One region of the Geodermatophilus sp. SYSU D00766 genome, then DNA from elsewhere that is predicted to be linked to it. Evidence: riboswitches for the same ligand, from Rfam matches in the RefSeq annotation. Region 1 holds a riboswitch; each other region holds the start of a gene.
The links. A riboswitch is a leader RNA that binds a small molecule or an ion and turns the genes downstream of it on or off. The one in region 1 is predicted to bind cyclic di-AMP.
Positions count from the first base shown of each region.

Region 2: another riboswitch for cyclic di-AMP. It lies ahead of ACI8AD_RS01120 (hypothetical protein); the one in region 1 lies ahead of ACI8AD_RS08390 (C40 family peptidase).
Region 3: another riboswitch for cyclic di-AMP. It lies ahead of ACI8AD_RS16085 (aggregation-promoting factor C-terminal-like domain-containing protein); the one in region 1 lies ahead of ACI8AD_RS08390 (C40 family peptidase).

Region 1 covers NZ_JBJGYI010000007.1:73,146-79,491, reverse strand. Annotated here, with positions in the region: gene ACI8AD_RS08405 (AMP-dependent synthetase/ligase) at 1-379, shown strand, start outside; gene ACI8AD_RS08400 (glycosyltransferase family 4 protein) at 430-1,554, opposite strand; gene ACI8AD_RS08395 (M48 family metalloprotease) at 1,551-2,834, opposite strand; gene ACI8AD_RS08390 (C40 family peptidase) at 2,998-4,263, opposite strand; cyclic di-AMP (ydaO/yuaA leader) riboswitch at 4,280-4,458, opposite strand; gene ACI8AD_RS08385 (hypothetical protein) at 4,618-4,893, opposite strand; gene ACI8AD_RS08380 (D-alanyl-D-alanine carboxypeptidase family protein) at 5,001-6,346, opposite strand, start outside.
Region 2 covers NZ_JBJGYI010000001.1:244,787-251,132, reverse strand. Annotated here, with positions in the region: gene ACI8AD_RS01130 (serine/threonine protein kinase) at 1-536, shown strand, start outside; gene ACI8AD_RS01125 (DNA-directed RNA polymerase subunit alpha C-terminal domain-containing protein) at 562-1,167, shown strand; cyclic di-AMP (ydaO/yuaA leader) riboswitch at 1,313-1,466, shown strand; gene ACI8AD_RS01120 (hypothetical protein) at 1,716-2,681, shown strand; gene ACI8AD_RS01115 (ROK family transcriptional regulator) at 2,669-3,886, opposite strand; gene xylA (xylose isomerase) at 3,990-5,177, shown strand; gene xylB (xylulokinase) at 5,177-6,346, shown strand, end outside.
Region 3 covers NZ_JBJGYI010000022.1:26,451-32,796, reverse strand. Annotated here, with positions in the region: gene ACI8AD_RS16090 (alkene reductase) at 1-800, shown strand, start outside; gene ACI8AD_RS16085 (aggregation-promoting factor C-terminal-like domain-containing protein) at 865-1,506, opposite strand; cyclic di-AMP (ydaO/yuaA leader) riboswitch at 1,749-1,900, opposite strand; gene ACI8AD_RS16080 (TcmI family type II polyketide cyclase) at 2,151-2,876, opposite strand; gene ACI8AD_RS16075 (FAD-dependent monooxygenase) at 3,316-5,793, opposite strand; gene ACI8AD_RS16070 (beta-ketoacyl synthase N-terminal-like domain-containing protein) at 5,790-6,346, opposite strand, start outside.

The DNA.
Region 1 (6,346 bases):
CCCCGCCGTCCTCGAGGACCGGCTGCGCGCCCACCGGCTGGTCAGCCAGTGCATCGTCGTCGGCGACCAGCGGCCCTTCATCGCCGCGCTGATCACCCTCGACGCCGAGGCGCTGCCGCTGTGGCTGGAGTCCAAGGGCAAGCCGGCCGACACCCCGATCGACCGGCTCGTCGACGACCCCGACGTCCGGGCCGAGCTCGACGCCGCGGTCGCCGACGCGAACAAGGCCGTCTCGCAGGCCGAGGCGATCAAGAAGTACCGCGTGCTGGCCACGGACTTCACCGAGGAGAACGGGATGCTGACCCCGAGCCTCAAGCTCAAGCGCTCGGTGGTCGTCAAGGAGTTCGACGCGGAGGTCGAGGCCCTCTACACCCGCTAGTCGAACGCTCGGCGGGCCCCCTCCCACCGCGGGAGGGGGCCCGCGGCGTCTCAGGGCTCGAGCAGCCCGGCGAAGGTGGCGGCGATCGTCGTCCAGGACCAGCGGCGCTCGACCCACGCCCGCCCGGCCGCGCCCATCGCCCGGGCCCGTGCGGGGTCGTCGAGCAGCGCGGTGACCGCGGCGGCCACCGCCTCCGGCGAGCGCGGGTCGCCGACCACGGTGCCGGTCTCGCCGTCGCGGACCGCCTCCGGCGCCCCGCCGGAGGTGCCGGCCACCACCGGCAGGCCGCACGCCGCGGCCTCCAGGTACACCATCCCCAGCCCCTCGACGTCGAGGCCGCCGCGGCGGGTGCGGCAGGGCATCGCGAACACGTCGCCGGCGGCGTAGTGCCCGGGCAGCTGCGCCGTCGGCACCGCGCCGGTGAACACGACCGACGCCTGCAGCCCGCGCGCGGTCACCGCCCGCCGCAGTCGCGTCTCGTCGGGTCCCCCGCCGACCAGCAGCAGCCGGGCGCCCGGGTGGCGCTGCAGCACCCGCGGCCACGCCGCCACCAGCACGTCCTGCCCCTTGCGGCGCACCAGCCGGGACACGCAGACCACCACCGGCCCCTCCCCCAGCCCGTACCGGCGGCGCACCGCGGTCCCGTCGGCGGCCGGGCCGAACCGGTCGACGTCGACGCCGGGTGAGAGCTGCGCGAGCCGGGTGCGCCCGCCGAGGGCCGGCTCCAGGCGGCTGCGGGTGTAGTCGCTGATGTAGGTCAGCACGTCGAGGCCGCCGGCGATCCGCTGCAGGAGCTGCCGGGCACCGGGCAGCGCCACCCAGCCCGTCTCGTGGCCGTGCGTGGCGCCCACCAGGTGCCGCACCCCGGCCGCGCGCAGGCCGGGGGCGAGCAGGCCCAGCGGGGCGGCGGCACCGAAGAAGGCGGTGTCGCAGCCGTGCTCGGCGACCAGCCCGGCGGCGGCGCGCGCGGTGGCGGGGGTGGGCAGGAGCACCCCCGTCGGGCGGCGGACCACCCGGTAGGGCAGCCCCGCGTCGTGGGCCTGCCAGCCCGGGGAGCGGGAGGCGAGGACGACCAGCGAGTCGGGCGGACGGCGTTCCAGCAGCGCGGCGACGAAGGTCTGGATGCCGCCCTGCCGCGGCGGGAAGTCGTTGGTGACGACGAGCGTGCGGCTCACCGCTCGCCCAGCCGCAGCCAGTCCTGCGCCATCGCGACCCGCTCCGCCGGTGTCGGGTGCGAGCCGAAGAACCACTGCCACACCGCCGGCGGGCTGGGGTCGGAGACGTTGGTCTCCGACAGCCGCCGCTGCACCGCGACGAACGCCGCCGCGTCGCCGGTGAGGTCGAGGGCGTACAGGTCGGCCCGGGCCTCCACGTGGCGCGACACCAGGTTCTGCACCGGCGTGGCCACCAGCGACCCGACGGCGCTCAGCAGCAGCACCAGCGGCACCACGCGCGGGTCGGCCGCCGAGTCCGCGCCGGCGCGGCGCAGCAGCGGCGTCCAGGTCAGCAGCCAGCCCAGCAGCGCCACCGCCGCGGCGGCGCCGAGTGCGCCCAGCAGGGTGCCGGTGAGGACGTCGTCATTGGCCACGTGCCCGAGCTCGTGGGCGACGATCGACTCGATCTCCTCGTCGGGCACCTCGGCCAGCAGCGTGTCGTAGACGACGACGCGGCGGGTGGAGCCGAAGCCGGAGACGTAGGCGTTCAGCGACGTCGTCCGGCGGGAGGCGTCGGCGACGAGGACGTCCTGGACCGGGTTGCCGCTGGCCTCGGCCAGCTCCAGCAGGTCGGTGCGCAGCGGGCTCGCCGGCAGCGACTCAAACCGGTTGAACGCCGGCTCGATGACCACCGGGTAGAGGAAGGAGCCGGCGACCACGAGGCCCGCCGCGCCGGCCGCGGCCCACGCCCACCAGGTGCGCGGCGCCCGGCGGGCGAGGGTCACCAGGGCGAGCAGGGCGAGCGCGGTCAGGCCGGCGTCGATGGCGGTGGAGAGGGCGACGTCGCGCAGCCACAGCGGCCACGACCGGGTCGACAGCCCGTAGCGGTGCCGGACGACCTCCCCGTACGCCGACAGCGGCAGCGTGACCAGCCGGCCGAGGACGACCAGCACGACCGTGCCGAGGAGCACCGTCAGGGACCGGCGGCGGCCGACGAGGCGGCCCACGGCGGTGACCAGCCGGCTGCCCAGGCGGGTGAGACCGAGCACCGCCGAGACGGCGAGCCCGAGGACCAGGCCGGTGAGCGAGGCCGGACGGATGGCGGCGACGAACGCCTCGGCCCGGCGCACCGCCTCGGCCGGCAGGCCGGCGTCGGCACTGAGCGGGGTCGCGCCCCCGGGCGGGGTGGGCAGCGGCGCCCAGGGGGTGCGGACGGCGACGACGACCACGAACGCCGCGCCCAGCACGGCCGCGACGAGGAGGGCCGCCCGGCGGGTCCCCGACCCGCCCGCCCAGCTCACCCCGCCGATCCTAGGCGTGCGGGCCCCCCGGCCGTCCGAGGCCGGGAGGGACACCGAGGGCCGGCGACCCACTGGGTCGCCGGCCCTGGCGACGTGCTGGAACGGCCACCCTTCAGGGGCCCGCGCCGAGCCTGCGAGGCGTGGGGGGAAGGGTGGTCCTTTGTCAGGCGATGCGGCGCATGGCGGTGATGCCGCCCATCGAGTCGACGGAGACCACCTTCACCGGCACGCCGGAGGTGGAGGCGTGCACCATCTGCCCGTTGCCGATGTACATCGAGACGTGGCTGACCGGGCTGTAGTAGAAGATCAGGTCACCCGGCTGCAGCTCCGAGCGGGAGACCGCGGTGCCCATCTGCGACTGCATCTTGCTGGAGTGCGGGAGGCTGATCCCGGCCGCCGCGTAGGCGTACTGGGTCAGGCCCGAGCAGTCGAACGCGTCCGGCCCGCCGGCGCCCCACACGTAGGGGTCACCGACCTGCGCGAGCGCCGTCTGCACCGCCGTCTGTGCGGCGCCGCTACCCCCGCCGGACGCGGAGACCGCCGGGGCCGGGGCGGCGGCCGCCGGCGCGGCGGCGGCCGGAGCGGCCGCGGCGGGCGCCCCGCCGGCCGGCGCGGCCGGCGCCTCGGCAGCGGAGGCACCGGCTGCAGCACCGGCTGCGGCGGCCTCGGCCGCTGCGGCCTCGGCCGCTGCGGCCTCGGCCGCTGCGGCCGCGGCGCCGGCCTGGGCGGCCAGGGCCGCCTGCCGCTCGGCCTCGGTGAGCGCGTCGAACTGGGCCCGGTAGTCGACGATGTCGTCCTCGAGCCGCTGCTCCTGGGCGGTGAGGTCGCCGAGCGTGGCCTCCGCCTCGGCCTCGGCGGCGTCGGCGTCGCGCTGGGCCTGCTCCGCCGCCGCAGCGGCCTCGCCGACCCGGGCGAGGACGTCGGTGGTGTGACCGGCGATGCGGTCGAGGGTGGCCAGCGAGCTGACGAAGTCCTCGGCGGAGTCGCTGGTCATCAGCAGGTCCAGCTGGGCGAAGGTGTCGTTGCTGCTGGTGTAGGCGCTGCGGGCGACCTCGCGGATCTGCCCGTCGAGGGCCTGCAGCTGCGCCTGCGCGTCGGCGAGGGCGCGGTCGGCGGCCTCGGCGGCGGCCTGCTGCTGGGCGAGCACCTCCCGGGCCTCGTTGACCCGCTCGCTGACCGCCTCGAGGCGGCGGCCGGCGTCGGCGGCGAGCTCGGCGGCCTGCTCGGAGGTGGTGGCCCGCTCGGGGTCGGCGACCGCGGTGCCGGGCAGCAGGGCCACGGTCAGGGCGGCGGCGGTGCCGGCGAGGGCGACCCGGCCGAGGAGCCGGTGCCGGGAGGGGCGGTGCGGACCGGCGATGCGCGCGGTCGCGGGTGCGGAGGAGGTGGACTGTGCGCGGGCATGCCCCAGGGAGGGGCGGGGGGTCGCCACGGGCGGCGGCTCTCCGTTTCTTCCTCAGCAACCGCCTACCGAGTTAGCTGACGGGTTCGGGCTGGGAAGACGTGCCCTATCCGCGTGCCCCGGTGGACCGGGACACGCGAGAACTCACCCCAGTGCTGCGGTGGGTCCCCGGCTCACCTCGCGCACACCCGCAGGCGGCGTCCGGCGACTCGGCGGTCACCAGCCGAGGTCACCTCACGTGAGGTGACGACCACCCGGCCGGCCGCGGCCACACTACGGACGTGGTGAGGTCGTGACAAACGGGCCCCCTGCGGTTTGTGAGAACACGCACAGTGAGCCACGACGCCACTCCGGTGTGTACCCCGCACGGCGTCCACCTGCGGCTCAGCCGGTGCGGCGCCGGCCGGCCGGGCGGTGACGCAGCGGAGGCACCAGGCCGCCCTCGGCCAGCGCCCGCACCGCACGCCGCTCGACGTCGTCGAGGTCCACCACCACACCCGGTCGGGCGACGACGGCGTCCTCGGCGGCCGGGACGGGCGGGACCGGCAGGAACACCGGCGAGGTGGCCCGCCGTGCCGGTGGCGCGCCGAGCAGGACGGTGACGACGCAGTCGGCACACCCGGTGCCGCGCGCGGTGCAGCTGTCGCAGTCGATGAGCATGGCCTGTCCCTCCGGTGCCCCGGCCGCCCCGGGGAACGGGTCGCGGCCGGGACGGGTCTGCCTGTCGGTCGCCGCGCACGCTAGGGACGGCCACCGACAGTCCCCGGTCAGCTGCCCGCGTACTCCCAGTGCCAGGGCTCCTCGCGGCCGTTGCCGGGATCGGCCCAGGTGGGGTGCAGCCAGCCGAACCGGCCGGCGTTGGCGACCATCCACGCGTACTGGGCGGTGCCGAAGGTCTGGATGCCGCCGCACAGGTCGACCGCCAGCCCCCAGCCGTGGTTGCTGGTGCCCGGGACCGCGGCCAGGGCCGGCTTCTCGCCGTAGAGCCGGACCTGCCCGGCGTAGGTCCGGTAGGAGTCGGTGATGCAGATCGGCTCGCCGAACTGCGCGGCGAACGCCCCGCTCATCGCCCGGTAGGCCGCGGCGGCGTCGCAGCGCAGCGAGTGCCCGCCGGCCCCCAGCGGACACAGCGCGCTCGGCGGGATGAGGCCGTTGGGGTACCCGCCCCAGGCCCGGGCCCCGTCGAAGCTCGGCGGGTACACGGTGTTGCCGCACTCGACGCGCAGCGCGCCGTCCGACGGCCCCGGGGCGGACTCCTCCGGGCGGGTGCCCAGGCTCGGCCGCCCGACGTGCAGCACCTCGTCGGCCGGCAGCCGGCGGACGACGACCGCGCCGGCCCGCGCGTCGGCGGCCAGCATCGTGTCGCGGTCGAGGGCGATGCCGACGTGGCCCAGGCCGGATTCCGGCGTCCCGAGGAACACCAGGTCACCGGGCAGGACGTCGGCGAGGTCGACCGGCACGGTGACGGCGAACAGACCGGCCTGGTCGGCGGGCAGGGCGACCCCCGCCGAGCCGTAGACGGTGGAGACCAGCGAGCCGCAGTCCCACGAGTCCGGGCCGGCCGTCCCGGGCGCGTAGGGCCGGCCCAGGGCGTCCATGGCCGCGGTGACGGCGGCGACCGTCTGCGCCGGCAGCACGAGCAACGACGTCGGCTCGCGGGGGAACTGCGCCGCACCGCGCTGGGCGCCCCCCGACGCGGACCCGACCGGCACCAGCCCGTCCGGCAGGGCGCCCGCGGGGTCGAGCAGGTCCGCGGCCGGCGGCGAGGCCACCCCCGCCGCGGCGAGCTGGTCGAGGTGGGCGTGCCAGTTGGCCGCCGTCTGCCGGTTGACGTCGAGCTGGTGCTGCTGCAGGTCCGACAGCTGCCGGTCGACGTCGCTCAGCGCGGCGTCGAGCTCGCCGGTGACCGCGTCCGCGGCCGCCTCGAGGTCGCGGACCTGGGCGCCGAGCGCGTCGGTCCGCTGCCGCGCCTCGGCGAGGGCGGCGTCGGCGGCGGCCTGCTCGGCCACGGCGGCTCGGCGCTGGTGCTCCGCGGCGGTCACCACCGCGGCGGCGTGGTCGTCGACGGCGTCGAGGTAGCCCAGCGCGGCGGCGAGGTCGCCGGGGTCGCCGC
Region 2 (6,346 bases), on a different contig from region 1:
TCGTCGCCACCGCACCCTCGGCGCCGGCCCCGGCGCCCGGTGGCGGCGCGCCGGCCGGGAGCGCGGGCGGGACGGCACCCGAGAGCGCGCTGTCCGGGCCGGCCCCCGCACCGGCGGCCACCGCACCCGCGGAGCCCGCGCCCGCAGAGCCCGCGCCGACGGACACGGCGCCGACCGACAGCGCACCGACGGACACCGCACCGACCGACGCCGCGCCCACGGACGCCGCGCCGACGGACACGGCGCCGACCGGCACGACACCGACCGACACCACGCCGACCGACACCACGCCGACGGACACGGCTCCGACCGGCTCCACGCCGACCGACACCGCGCCCACGGGCACCCCGCCCACCGACCCGACGACCACGGACCCGGAGCCGTCGGACCCGGAGCCGTCGGACCCTGCGCCGACGGACGCGGCCACGTCGGAGCCGTCGGCACCCGCGTCGTCCCCGCCGTCGTCCGCGGGGTCGGCGACGTCGTCGGCACCGGCCGGCGCCCCTCCGGCCCCCGACACCGGCGCGGCCGGCTGAGCGGCGGCGGTTAGGGTCCTCCGCCATGCCGACCAGCTCACCCGGGGACGCGACGGCGGGGACGATCGAGGCGCTGGGCCTGCCCACCCGGGCGGTCACCGCGCTGACCCGCGCCGGCATCACCGACGTCGCCGCGCTCGCCGCCCTCACCCGCCGCGAGCTCGCCGCCGTCCCCGGCCTCGGCGCGGGACTGGTCACCGCGATCCGCCGGGTCGTGCCCGAGCCGCCCACCACCCTGCCCCGCGCCGCGACGCCTGCGCGCGACGACCGGCTCGCGCCGCCGGCCGACGACGACGGCGGCCCCGACTCCCCGGCCATCCCCTCCTTCGCCTCGCTGCGCGACCCGCGCCGCCGCACCGCGCTGGACCTGCTGGTGCCCGAGTCCGGCACCCCCGACGCCGAGGCCTGGAGCGAGCCCGCGCCCGACCCCGGGCCGCCGGCCGGGCGTCCCCCGGCACCGCCGGGGGCCGCCGGCCGCGGTCCAGCCGCCGCGCCCCGCCCGGCCGAGTACGCCGACCTGCTGCGGCTGGGCGCGCGGCTGGCACGCGTCGCGGTCACCGTGCCCGGCCGGGTCGCGCTGTGGTCGGTCCGCACCCAGGTCGACTGGCTGCGCCGGCTGCTCGGCAGCTGAGCCGGGCCGGGCGCGGCGCCGGCGACACGCCGGGCGGGGACGCGACGCTCGTCACGCTCGCCCGGGCCGAGATTGTCACGGAGCGGTAACGGCCACTACCGTGGCCGCCGTCCGACCGGTCGTCGCGTCCCCGTCCGGGGAGTCCGGACGGATGCCGCCGAGTCGCCCTCCGGGGCGAGCCGGGGACCCACCGCACCACTGGGGTGAATCCCGCACGCCGGACGCCGTCCGGCCGCGGGTAGGGCTGCTTCCCGCCCGAACCCGTCAGCTGACCCGGTAGGCGGCCATCGGGAGAAACGGAGAGCCGCCGGATGGCGCGCTTCTGCAGCACGACCGCACCACCCCGCCGGCTCCGCCGCACCCGGGTGCGCTCCCGCATCTGACCGCGCCCGGCCGTCCCCGACGCCGCACCGCGCCCGTCCGGGCCTCCCGGACGGCGTACGCCGGTGCGCCCGCGTCGCGCGCGACGGCCGTGCCGCCTCCTGCCCGCACCCCACCACGGCGCCGCCCCGGCCGCGCCGTGCCTCCCCCTGGAGCACCCCCACCGCATGGACGCCCGCACCACCGGCACGGACGCCGCCACCGCCGAGATCCGCCGTTCGCCCGACACCCCCGACGGCCCCGCGCGCCGCCGCCCGCCCGTCCGCCGGCCCGCCCTGCTGCTGGGCGTGGCGGCCGCCGGCGCACTGCTGGCCAACGTGCTCGTCGCCCCCGACCCGGCCGCCGAGGCGCAGGCCGGGACGTCGGAGACGGTGACCGTCGCCCAGGCGCTGGGCCTGCCCGCGCGCACCGGCCCGGCCGCCGAGGCACCGCCGGTGCAGCCGGAGGACCTGCAGCCGCTGGAGGCCCTCGCGGCCAGCCGCGGCAGCCGCGAGGCCGCCGAGACCGCCGCCGCGCAGGCGCAGGCCGGCGCCGACCAGGCCGTGCTCGACGCCCAGGCCGCCGAGGCCGCGGCGCGGGCCGCCGCGGAGGCGCAGGCGGCGGCGGAGGCCCAGGCGGCCGCCGAGGCGCAGGCCGCCGCCGAGGCGGCGCAGGCGCAGGCCGCCGCGGAGGCCGAGCAGGCCGCCTCGGCCGACCAGGGGTCCGCCGAGGCCGCCCCGGCGGCGGCGTCCTCCTCGTCGTCCTCGGCCACCGGCACCACGGCGTCGCGGGTCGCCCGGATCACCAACACCTCCGGCCCCGTGCGCGCGGTGGTGCAGGCCGCCGCCGACGCCGTGGTCAGCAACGTCCCCGGCGCCGCCTCGATCACCCTCGGCGGCACCCGCGCCAGCGCGACCGACCCCGGTGGGCACCCCTCGGGCCTGGCGCTGGACTACATGGTCATGAGCGACACGGCCCTCGGTGACGCGATCGTGCAGTACCACATCGCGCACTGGGACGAGCTCGGCGTCGACTACCTGATCTACGAGCAGAAGATGCTCTCCTCGCCCGGCGGCTCGTGGTCGCAGATGGAGGACCGGGGCAGCGCCACGGCCAACCACTACGACCACGTGCACGTCAACTACACCGGCTGAGGGATCCCGCCCAGCCACCGCACCGGGTCCTCGAGCACCGCGTCGAGGGCGCGCAGCGCCGCGCCGGTCGCCCCCGCGGCCGGCGTGGTGCCGCCCGCCGCCACCTCCGGCCGGCGCCACCGGGCCGAGAGCACCCGCCGGGCCAGGTGCTCCTCCAGCCGCGGGCGCAGCAGGCCGGTGAGCTCGGCGAGGTGCCCGCCCAGGACGACCGTGGGGATGTCGAGCACGTTGACCACCCCGGCCAGCGCGACGCCGAGCGCCCACGCCGCACTGTCCAGGGCGCGGCGGGCACCGGGGTCGCCGGCCTCGGCCCGGGACCGCAGCTCGGCGGGGCCGGCGTCGGCGGGCACCCCGGCGGCGGCCAGCAGCGCCAGCCGGCCGGCGTAGCGCTCCAGGCACCCCGTCGACCCGCACGGGCAGTCCGGCCCGGCCGGGTCGACGCAGACGTGGCCGATCTCGCCGGCCCAGCCGGAGCTGCCGGTCATCACGCGGCCGGCCAGCACCGCGGCGCCGCCGATGCCGATCTGCCCCGACAGGTAGACGAAGTCGCGGTGCGCCCCCGGGCGGCCCGGCGCGTCCTCCGCCACGCTGCGCGCGGCCAGGTCGGCCTCGTTGCCCAGCACCGGCACCGGCGCGCCGGGGAGGAGGTCGGCGAGCACCTCGGCGGGGCGCACCCGCGACCAGCCCAGGTTGGGCGCGCGCAGCAGCAGGCCCCGCCCGGCGTCGACCAGGCCCGGCAGCGCCAGTCCCGTCCCCACCACCCGGACGCCGTCGGGCAGCGCGGCGAGGACCTCGGCGCCCAGCCGGCCGAGCAGGGCCAGCGTGGTCCCCGGGTCGCTGCCGCGCAGGTCCTCCTCGTGCAGCCGCTCGGCCACCGTCCGCCCGCGCAGGTCCAGCACCCGCACGGCGACCAGCCCGGCGTCGACCTGCATGCCCAGCCCCGCCGGCCGGGAGCCCGGAGCGAGCGGGGTGGCCGGGCGGCCGCGGCGCGCGGCGGGCCCGCGCTCCACCTCGTCGAGCAGGCCGCCGGCGACCAGGTCGTCGACCAGGCGGGACGCCGTGCCGCGAGCGGTGCCCAGCGCCGCCGCGACGCCGGCCCGGGACAGCTCGCCGGGGTCGGCGCACACCGCGCGCAGCACCAGCGCCAGGTTGGTCGCCCGCAGCGTCGACTGCCGGGCGCCGGTCGTCGCGCGGCCGTCGTCCACGGGTTGAGGTTATCGGCCCGGATCGTTTATGTTCTACCGCAGCACAAAAGCGGTGGCCCGCGTCACCCGGACGAGCGCCCCGGTGCCCGGCGGAAGGATCCCCATGCCCCTGCAGCCCACCCGTGAGGACAGGTTCAGCTTCGGTCTGTGGACCGTCGGCTGGCCGGCGCGCGACCCCTTCGGCGACGCGACCCGCCCCGCGATCGACCCGGTCGAGTCCGTCGAGAAGCTCGCCGAGCTCGGCGCCTACGGCGTCACCTTCCACGACGACGACCTGATCCCCTTCGGCAGCGACGACAGCCAGCGCACCAAGACCATCGAGCGGTTCAAGCAGACGCTGGCCGACACCGGCCTGGTCGTCCCGATGGTCACCACCAACCTGTTCACCCACCCGGTGTTCAAGGAGGGCGCGCTCACCGCCAACGACCGCGGCGTCCGCCGGTACGCGCTGCGCAAGGTCATGCGCAACATGGACCTCGCCGCCGAGCTCGGCGCCTCCACCTACGTGCTGTGGGGCGGCCGCGAGGGCACCGAGGTCGACGGCGCCAAGGACCTCAAGGCCGCGCTCGACCGCTACCGCGAGGGCATCGACACCCTGGCCCAGTACTCCGAGGACCGCGGCTACGGCCTGCGCTTCGCGCTGGAGCCCAAGCCCAACGAGCCGCGCGGCGACATCTTCCTGCCGACCATCGGCCACGCCATCGCCTTCATCCACAGCCTCGAGCACGCCGACCTGGTGGGTGTGAACCCCGAGGTCGGGCACGAGCAGATGGCCGGGCTCAACTACACGCACGGCATCGCCCAGGCGCTGTGGCAGGACAAGCTCTTCCACATCGACCTCAACGGTCAGAAGGGCCCGCGCTACGACCAGGACTTCGTCTTCGGCCACGGCGACCTGCTGAGCGCCTTCGCCACCGTCGACCTCCTGGAGAACGGCTTCCCGTCCGGCGGTCCGCGCTACGAGGGTCCGCGCCACTTCGACTACAAGCCGCTGCGCACCGAGGACCTGCGGGGCGTGTGGGAGTCGGCCGAGGCGAACATGCGCAGCTACCTGCTGCTCAAGGAGCGCGCGCAGGCCTTCCGCGCCGACCCGGAGGTGCAGGAGGCCCTCGCCGACGCCGCCGTGCCGGAGCTGGCGCAGCCGACCCTCGGCGAGGGCGAGTCGTTCGACCAGCTGCTCGCCGACCGCTCGGCGTTCGAGGACTTCGACGCCGACGCCGCCGGTGCCCGCCGGGGTGGCCAGGTGCGCCTGTCCCAGCTCGCCGTCGAGCACCTGCTCGGCGCCCGCTGATGTCGCTGGTCGCGGGGGTCGACACCTCGACCCAGGCCTGCAAGGTCGTCGTCCGGGACGCGGCGTCCGGTGCCCTCGTGCGCGAGGGCCGGGCGCCGCACCCGGAGGGCACCGAGGTGCCCCCCGCGGCCTGGGCGGCCGCCCTGGAGCAGGCGGTGGCGCAGGCCGGCGGGCTCGACGACGTCGCCGCCGTCGCCGTCGGCGGGCAGCAGCACGGCATGGTCTGCCTCGACGAGGACGGCCGGGTCGTGCGCGACGCCCTGCTCTGGAACGACACCCGCTCCGCCGCCGCCGCCGCCGACCTCACCCGCGAGCTCGGCGGCCCGCAGGCCTGGGCCGACGCCGTCGGGCTGGTGCCGGTGGCGTCGTTCACCGTCACCAAGCTGCGCTGGCTGGCCGAGCACGAGCCGGAGCACGCCGCGCGCACCGCCGCGGTCTGCCTGCCGCACGACTGGCTGACCTGGGTGCTGGCCGGGACGCCGGGCCTCGACGCCCTCGTCACCGACCGCGGCGACGCCAGCGGCACCGGGTACTGGTCGGCGGCCACCGGCGAGTACCGCCCCGACCTGCTCGAGCGCGCGTTCGGGCGCAGCCCGGCCGTCCCGCGGGTCCTCGGCCCGGCCGAGCCGGCCGGCCGGTCCGCCACCGGCGCCGTCCTCGGCCCGGGCACGGGGGACAACGCCGCCGCGGCGCTCGGCCTGGCCGCCGAGCCCGGCGACGTCGTCTGCTCGGTGGGCACGTCCGGCGTCGTGTCGATCGTGTCCGACACCCCCGCCGCCGACGCCAGCGGCGCGGTCGCCGGGTTCGCCGACGCCACCGGCCGCTTCCTCCCGCTGGTCGCCACGCTCAACGCCGCGCGGGTCCTCGACGCCACCGCCCGGCTGCTCGGCGTCGACCACGAGGAGCTGTCCCGGCTGGCGCTGTCGGCGCCGCCCGGCGCCGGCGGCCTGGTGCTCGTCCCGTACCTGGAGGGGGAGCGGACCCCGGACCGGCCGGACTCCACCGGCGCGCTGCACGGGCTGACGCTGGCCACCTCGACCCCGGCGCACCTCGCGCGCGCCGCGGTCGAGGGGCTGCTGTGCGGGCTGGCCGACGGGCTCGACGCCGTCCGCGCCACCGGCGCGCAGGTGCGGCGGGTGCTGCTCGTCGGCGGCGGCGCCCGGTCGGCG
Region 3 (6,346 bases), on a different contig from region 1:
GGGTCGTCATGCAGGTCATGCACGGCGGCCGGGTGACCCACCCCGACACCAACGGCGGCCGCCGCGTCGTGGCCCCCAGTGCCATCGCCATCGACGGGCTGGCCCGCACCTCCACCGGCAAGCACCCCTACCCGGTGCCGCACGCGCTGACCACCGACGAGGTCCGCGACGTCGTGCGCGACTTCGCCCGCGCCGCCGAGCGCGCCGTCGAGGCCGGCCTGGACGGCGTGGAGGTCCACGGCGCCAACGGCTACCTGCTGCACGAGTTCCTGGCGCCGTCGTCCAACGTCCGCGACGACGAGTACGGCGGCTCGCCGGAGAACCGTGCCCGCCTGGTGGCCGAGGTGGTCACCGCCGTCGCCGACGCGATCGGCGCCGGGCGCGTGGGCCTGCGCGTCTCCCCCGAGCACGGCATCCAGGACGCCCGCGAGCCCGACCGCGCCGACGTGCTCGCCACCTACGGCTCGCTGCTCGACCGGCTGCGCCCGCTGGGCCTGGCCTACCTCTCCGTGCTGCACCGCGATCCCGCCGGCGACCTGGTGCAGGAGCTGCGCCGCCGCTCGGGGATGCCGCTCGTGGCCAACAGCGGCTTCGCCTCGGTCACCACCCGCGAGGAGGCGCTGGCGCTCATCGAGGCCGCGCACGCCGACGTCGTCGCCGTGGGCCGGGCGGTCATCGCCAACCCCGACCTGGTCGAGCGCTGGGCGGGGGAGCACCCGGAGAACGAGATCCGGTCGCACCTGTTCTACGCGTCGGGCGCCGAGGGCTACACCGACTACCCGGCGCTGCGCGCCGGCTGAGGTCCCGCAGCGGGCCCCGGGAGCCCCCTCCGGACGTCCGGAGGGGGCTCCCGGCGTCAGCGGATCAGTACCAGCCGGTCGCCTGGGAGTGCGCCCAGGCCGCGCAGGGGCTGCCGTACCGGTTCTCGATGTAGATCAGCCCGGCGTCGATCTGCCGGTACGGGTCCGACGTCTTCGCGATGCCGGTGCCCGCCCACGTCGAGTCGAGGAACTGGGCGATGCCGTACGCGGTGCTGCTGGGGTTCTGCGCGTTCGGGTTCCACCCGCTCTCCCGCTCCCACAGCTGCTCCAGGCAGCCGAACTGGGTGCTGTCCCCGCCGAGCTGGGCGAGGGCGTAGTCCTTGTACGCCTGCTCGCCCGTGGCGGCCGGGGCCGGCGCGGGCGCCGGAGCAGGAGCCGGAGCCGGAGCCGGGGCCGGGGCCGGGGCCGGGGCCTCAGCGGGGGCCGGGGCCTCAGCGGGAGCCGGGGCGGCGGCCGCCTCGGCAGCCGGCGCGTCGCCGCGGTCCCACCGGTCACCGCGCCAGTCGCCGTTCCAGTCGGAGCTGGCGTCGCGGCCACCCCAGTGCGGCTCGTCGGCCTGGGCGATCGCCTGCCCGCCGAAGGCCAGGGCGAGGGTCATCGCCCCCGTGGCGGTCAGCAGGTGCAGGGCGCGGCGCCGCCGCGTCGCGGTGGCAGCGGTGGGCTCGAGGTGGGTGTGTGCGTGCATCGGGTCGTCCTCCTGGAGGGCACGGTCGAGGGCGCCGTCACCGGACGGCGCTGGCTCGGGATGTGGTGCGGCACGGGGCCTGGGACGGGCAGGGATCGGCAGCCGGGCGCGCGGCACCGGCCGGACGGGGAGTCCGGCTGCAGGCGCGTGCGACGGCTGGGTGTGCAGGCTGGTGGCAGGCGGGAGCGCGACGGTCCCGGACCTGCGGGCGCGGGGGCGCAGTGCCCCGGCGCGGTTGTGCTCCGTTCTCCCCTGGCCGCCTACCAGGTCAGCTGACGGGTTCGGGCTGGGAGTGCCCTACCCGCTCCCGGGGTCCGGGAGCGGGACTCACCCCGGTGGTGCAGGTGGGTCCCCGGCTCGCACCCACGTGGGCGCGACTCGGCGGCATCCGGCAGGGGTCCCCCGGACGGGGACGAGACGACCGGCCGGACGCCGAAACGCTAAGGACGTGACCCGTTCGTGACAATCTGAGACCCGGACGGCAGCGCGACAGGCCGACGTCCCGTCCCCTCCGCGCAGGGACGGTCACCCCGTGCGACCACCGTCACACCGGACACCCCGTCACCGGACGCGCCGTCACCGGACGCGCCGCGACCGCCGGGACGACGTGTCCCGGCGGTCGCAGCGTGTCCGGACCGGCGGCGTCAGTCCCCGGGCTGCCAGTCCGGAGCCGTCCAGCGGTGGAAGACCCGGGCCACGGAGTCGCGGGGGGTCTGCCACGTCTCCGGGCGGTAGGGGCTGACGAAGGGGGCGAGGTCGGCCATCACCTTCGCGAAGGCCGGTCGCAGCGACTCGTGGTCCCGCCGCACGGCCGCGGCCCTGACCGGGTCCTGCTCCAGGAGGTGCACGACGACGTCCTCCATGGAGTACAGCCAGCGGCCGGTGATCCCCGTCCCCGCCGACAGCGGACCGGCGTCGGACTCGGCGTACACCCGGGCGATGTCCTCCTCGCTGCCCGGCCGCATCCGCTGGACCATGACGGTCAGCTGACGCTCTCCGGTGACCCCGCCCTCGGGCACCCACGTGTAGAAGTGCCTCGCCACCGAGTGCGACGGGTTCTCCCAGTAGCTGGGGTAGGGCGTCACGTAGGGGGCGATGGCCTCGGCGATCGCCTGGAACGCCGGCAGGCCGCGGCGCTGCCCGGAGACGGCCGGGTCCTCCTTGCGCTCGAGGACGTGCAGGTACAGGTCGTGGTGGGAGAGCATGACCCGGCCGACGACGCCGAGGTCCTGCGGCCGGGTGATCCCGTCGTAGTGGGCGAACACCGAGCCGACCCGGTCCTCACTGCCCGGGACGAGGCGGCACACGATCACGTTGCGGAACGGACGCCACGTGGCCGAGGCCCAGGTGGCGGGGATGGTCGCGGACATCGCCGGCGGTGCTGCCGTCGACGGCGCGGACGTGGACGGCGCGGACGTGGACGGCGCGGACGTGGACGGCGCGGACGTGGACGGCGCTGGGCTGGAGGTCGTCGGGGCGTCGGTCGACGCCAGCTGGGGAGGGGCGTGGTTCATCGTGTGCCTCCGGACACGGCGTTCGGGGTGGAGAGGAGGGGCGGGTCGGAGCACCCCGTCGGAGGCCGAGGTGGCAGGCGACCACCCGACGCGTCGACGGGGACGTGTGGTCGCCCGGGGTGGAGCCCGTGACGGCGGGAGCCGGTCGCAGAACGCGTCCGACCTCGCCCCCGGCGTCCGCTCGCGCGGGCCGGGGACGAGGTCGGTCGGGTGGGACGGTGCTGCTGCCGTGCGCCCGGTGAGGGTCACGGTTCCCCCTGGGTGGTGCGGTGGTGCGGTGTTCCTGCCGGCGGGGTCAGACCGCGTAGACCCCCGCCAGGTGTTCGCGCAGCGCGTCCTCCCGGACCGGCCGGGTGCGGAAGCCGACGTGCCCGTCGGGCCGCACCAGGTAGGCCGCGGCACCGCGCCCGCTGATCCCGTACGCCGTGCGGAGACGGTCGCCGGGGTCGGTGAGCACCGGCAGGTCGACCAGCGGCGGGACGACGGCGCCGGGGCCGGCCACCAGGTAGGCGCGCACCTGCCCGCGGGTGTCCGCCTTGAGAGCCGCGGCCGTCTCCTCGAACTCCCGCAGCTCCTCCGCGCCGACCGAGGAGTCGACCGAGATCAGCAGCGTCGCGTGCGTGCCGCGGGTCAGGTCGAACAGCCGCAGGTCGTGCGCCACGCCGAACCGGCGCAGCCCCGTGACGTCCGGCGCCCGGTACCCCGGCTCCGGCCCGCCGTCGAACCCGCGCCGGCCGGCCTCCTCGCCGACCAGCGGGCTGTCCGCGTAGTTCATCGTCATCTGCATCTCGAGGAGGAACTGCGCCTTCTCGTCCTCCATGTCCATCTCGTCGGTGAACGCGATGGCCACGGCCCGGTCGACGATCGCCCGGCCCGCCGGGCGCCGCTCGGCCTCGTAGCTGTCGAGCAGGTCGGGGGAGGCCTCCCCGCGGACGGCGAGGGCGAGCTTCCAGGACAGGTTCCACGCGTCCTGGATGCCGGTGTTCATGCCCTGGCCACCCGCCGGCGGGTGCAGGTGCGCGGCGTCGCCGGCGACGAACACCCGGCCCACGCGGTACCGGTCGACGATGCCGTGCTTGATCCGGAAGATCGACGCCCACCGCAGGTTGCTCGCCGTCGTCCCGGCCGGACCGAGGTCGTCGATCGCGGCCTGGATGTCCTCGAGACCCGGCGGGTCGTACTCCTTCCAGAAGCCCGCCGGGACGACGCCGGTGCCGATCGTGTCCTGCAGCCGCTTGGGGGCCAGCGTCGCGACCCGGTAGCGGTTGCGGCCCTTGAGCGGGACGCAGACCAGCATCCCGGTGAAGTCGCCGTCGTCCTCGATGCGGACCCAGCGCACCAGGTGCCCGGGCGGCATCTCCCAGTCGACGTCGACGTCGCCGAGCATGAACAGCTGCGGGAAGATCGACAGCCCGCCGTCGAAGGTCAGGCCCAGGCCCGCGCGCACCGCGCTGGAGGCGCCGTCGGCACCGACCAGGTAGGCCGCCCGCGCCGACTCCTCCTCACCGCCGGGGTGCACCAGCGTGGCGGTGACGCCCTCGTCGTCCTGGGTGAAGCCGGTGAGCTCGACGCCGCGCTCGACCTCGACGCCCAGCGAGCGCAGCCGGTCGCCGAGGATCCGCTCGGTCTCGTACTGCGGGAGGCCGAGGTGGGCGTAGGGCAGCTCCTCCAGGCCCGACCAGTCGACCTGGTGGGTCCGCTGGCCGTTGACGAACACCGTCTGGCCGTAGAGCCAGGCGCCGGCGTCCATCGCCTCGGTGACGATGCCCTGGTCCTCCCAGATCTCCATCGTCCGGCAGTGGATGCCGATGGCCTTGTCCGCCTGGGTGGAGGCCTCCGGCCGCTTGTCCACGATCCGGACGGCGATGCCGCGGCGGGCCAGCTCGATGCCGGCGGTCATGCCGGCCGGGCCGGCCCCGACGACGAGCACCTCGGCCGCGGGCCGGGTGCGCGCCCCCGCGGGGGGCCGGTCCTCGCCGGCCGCGACCGGCGCGGCGGCGGGGGCCTCCTGCACCGGGGCGGGCGTGGGGAGGACGGCCTCCGCCCGCGGCGCGGGGGCGACGGGGGCGGGCGCGGCCGGGGCGGGTGCCGCCGGCGCCGGCGCCGCCCGGACACCCCGGACGCCGGCCTCCTGCGGCCGGTACCGGATCTCGTAGAGCTTGCGCTGGAAGAACACCGACAGCCAGCGGATGAGCGGGCCGCTCTGGTCCTGGTGGGAGGGGTCCTCCACCCAGTTGCGGAAGTCCTGGTCGGACTCCCACTCCGCGAAGATGTGGTACAGGTCGGAGTCGGGCTCCTTGAGCAGCTCCTCCCGGATCAGCCCCTTCGTCCCGCGCAGCCGGTCGGTGACGATCGCGTACGCGCGCTCGAAGGCCTCCTCCTCACCCGGCGCCACCTTGGTGCTGATGTCGACGCGCACGTGCGAGGCCTGCTCGCCGCCGGTGATGCCGTACAGCACCTCGAAGGTGCTGCGGTCGGCGTCCTCGCGCAGGTCCCGCAGCGCCGCGGTGAGCGTCTCGCGGGCCGCCGACCGGCCGAACCCGTCGACCGCCTCCTTGTCGGCCCAGTCGGCCACAACCAGGAAGGTCCGCGGGTCGGCCGCGTCGCGCATCAGCTCCTGGCGGAGGTTGCCCGGCACCGCGGCGATGTGCGACGCCGCCTCCCGCCAGGCGTCCTCGAAGGCCTGCTCGCAGCCCTCGCGGACCCGCATCCGCAGCAGCGTGCGCACCGCGCCGTCGTGCGCCGTCGCGGGCCGCTCCTCCAGGGTCGTCATGCCGTCGCTCCCTCGGGTCGGCGCAGCACCAGGCTGCTGTTGAAGCCACCGGTGCCGCGGGCGAGGACGACCACGGTGGACAGGTCCTGCACCCGGCTGCTGGTGACGAGGTCGACGCCGGGGGCCTCGACCGGGTCGTCGAGGTGGGCGGTCCCCGGCACGATCCCGTCGCGCATCGCCAGCAGGGCGGTGGCCACGGCCAGCGCCGAGCCGCCGGCCATGAGCCGGCCGGTCCACGACGACGGCGCCGTCACCGGCACCGGCGTCGCGCGGTCCCCGAACACCGCGGCGATGGCGTCGAGCTCGAGCCGGTCGAGCTCGGGCACACCGGCGCCGTCGGCGAGGACGAGGTCGACCTCGTCGGGGGTGACGCCGGCGTCGGCCAGCGACACCCGGATCGCCCGCGCGTACTGGACGGCGTCGGGCGCGGGGTCCTCGTGGTGGTGGGCGTCGTGCGTGGCCGCGTAGCCGGCCACCTCGCCCCACACCCGGCGGACGCCGCGCGCGCGGGCCGCCCCGGGCTCCTCCAGCAGCAGGATCGCCCCGCCCTCGC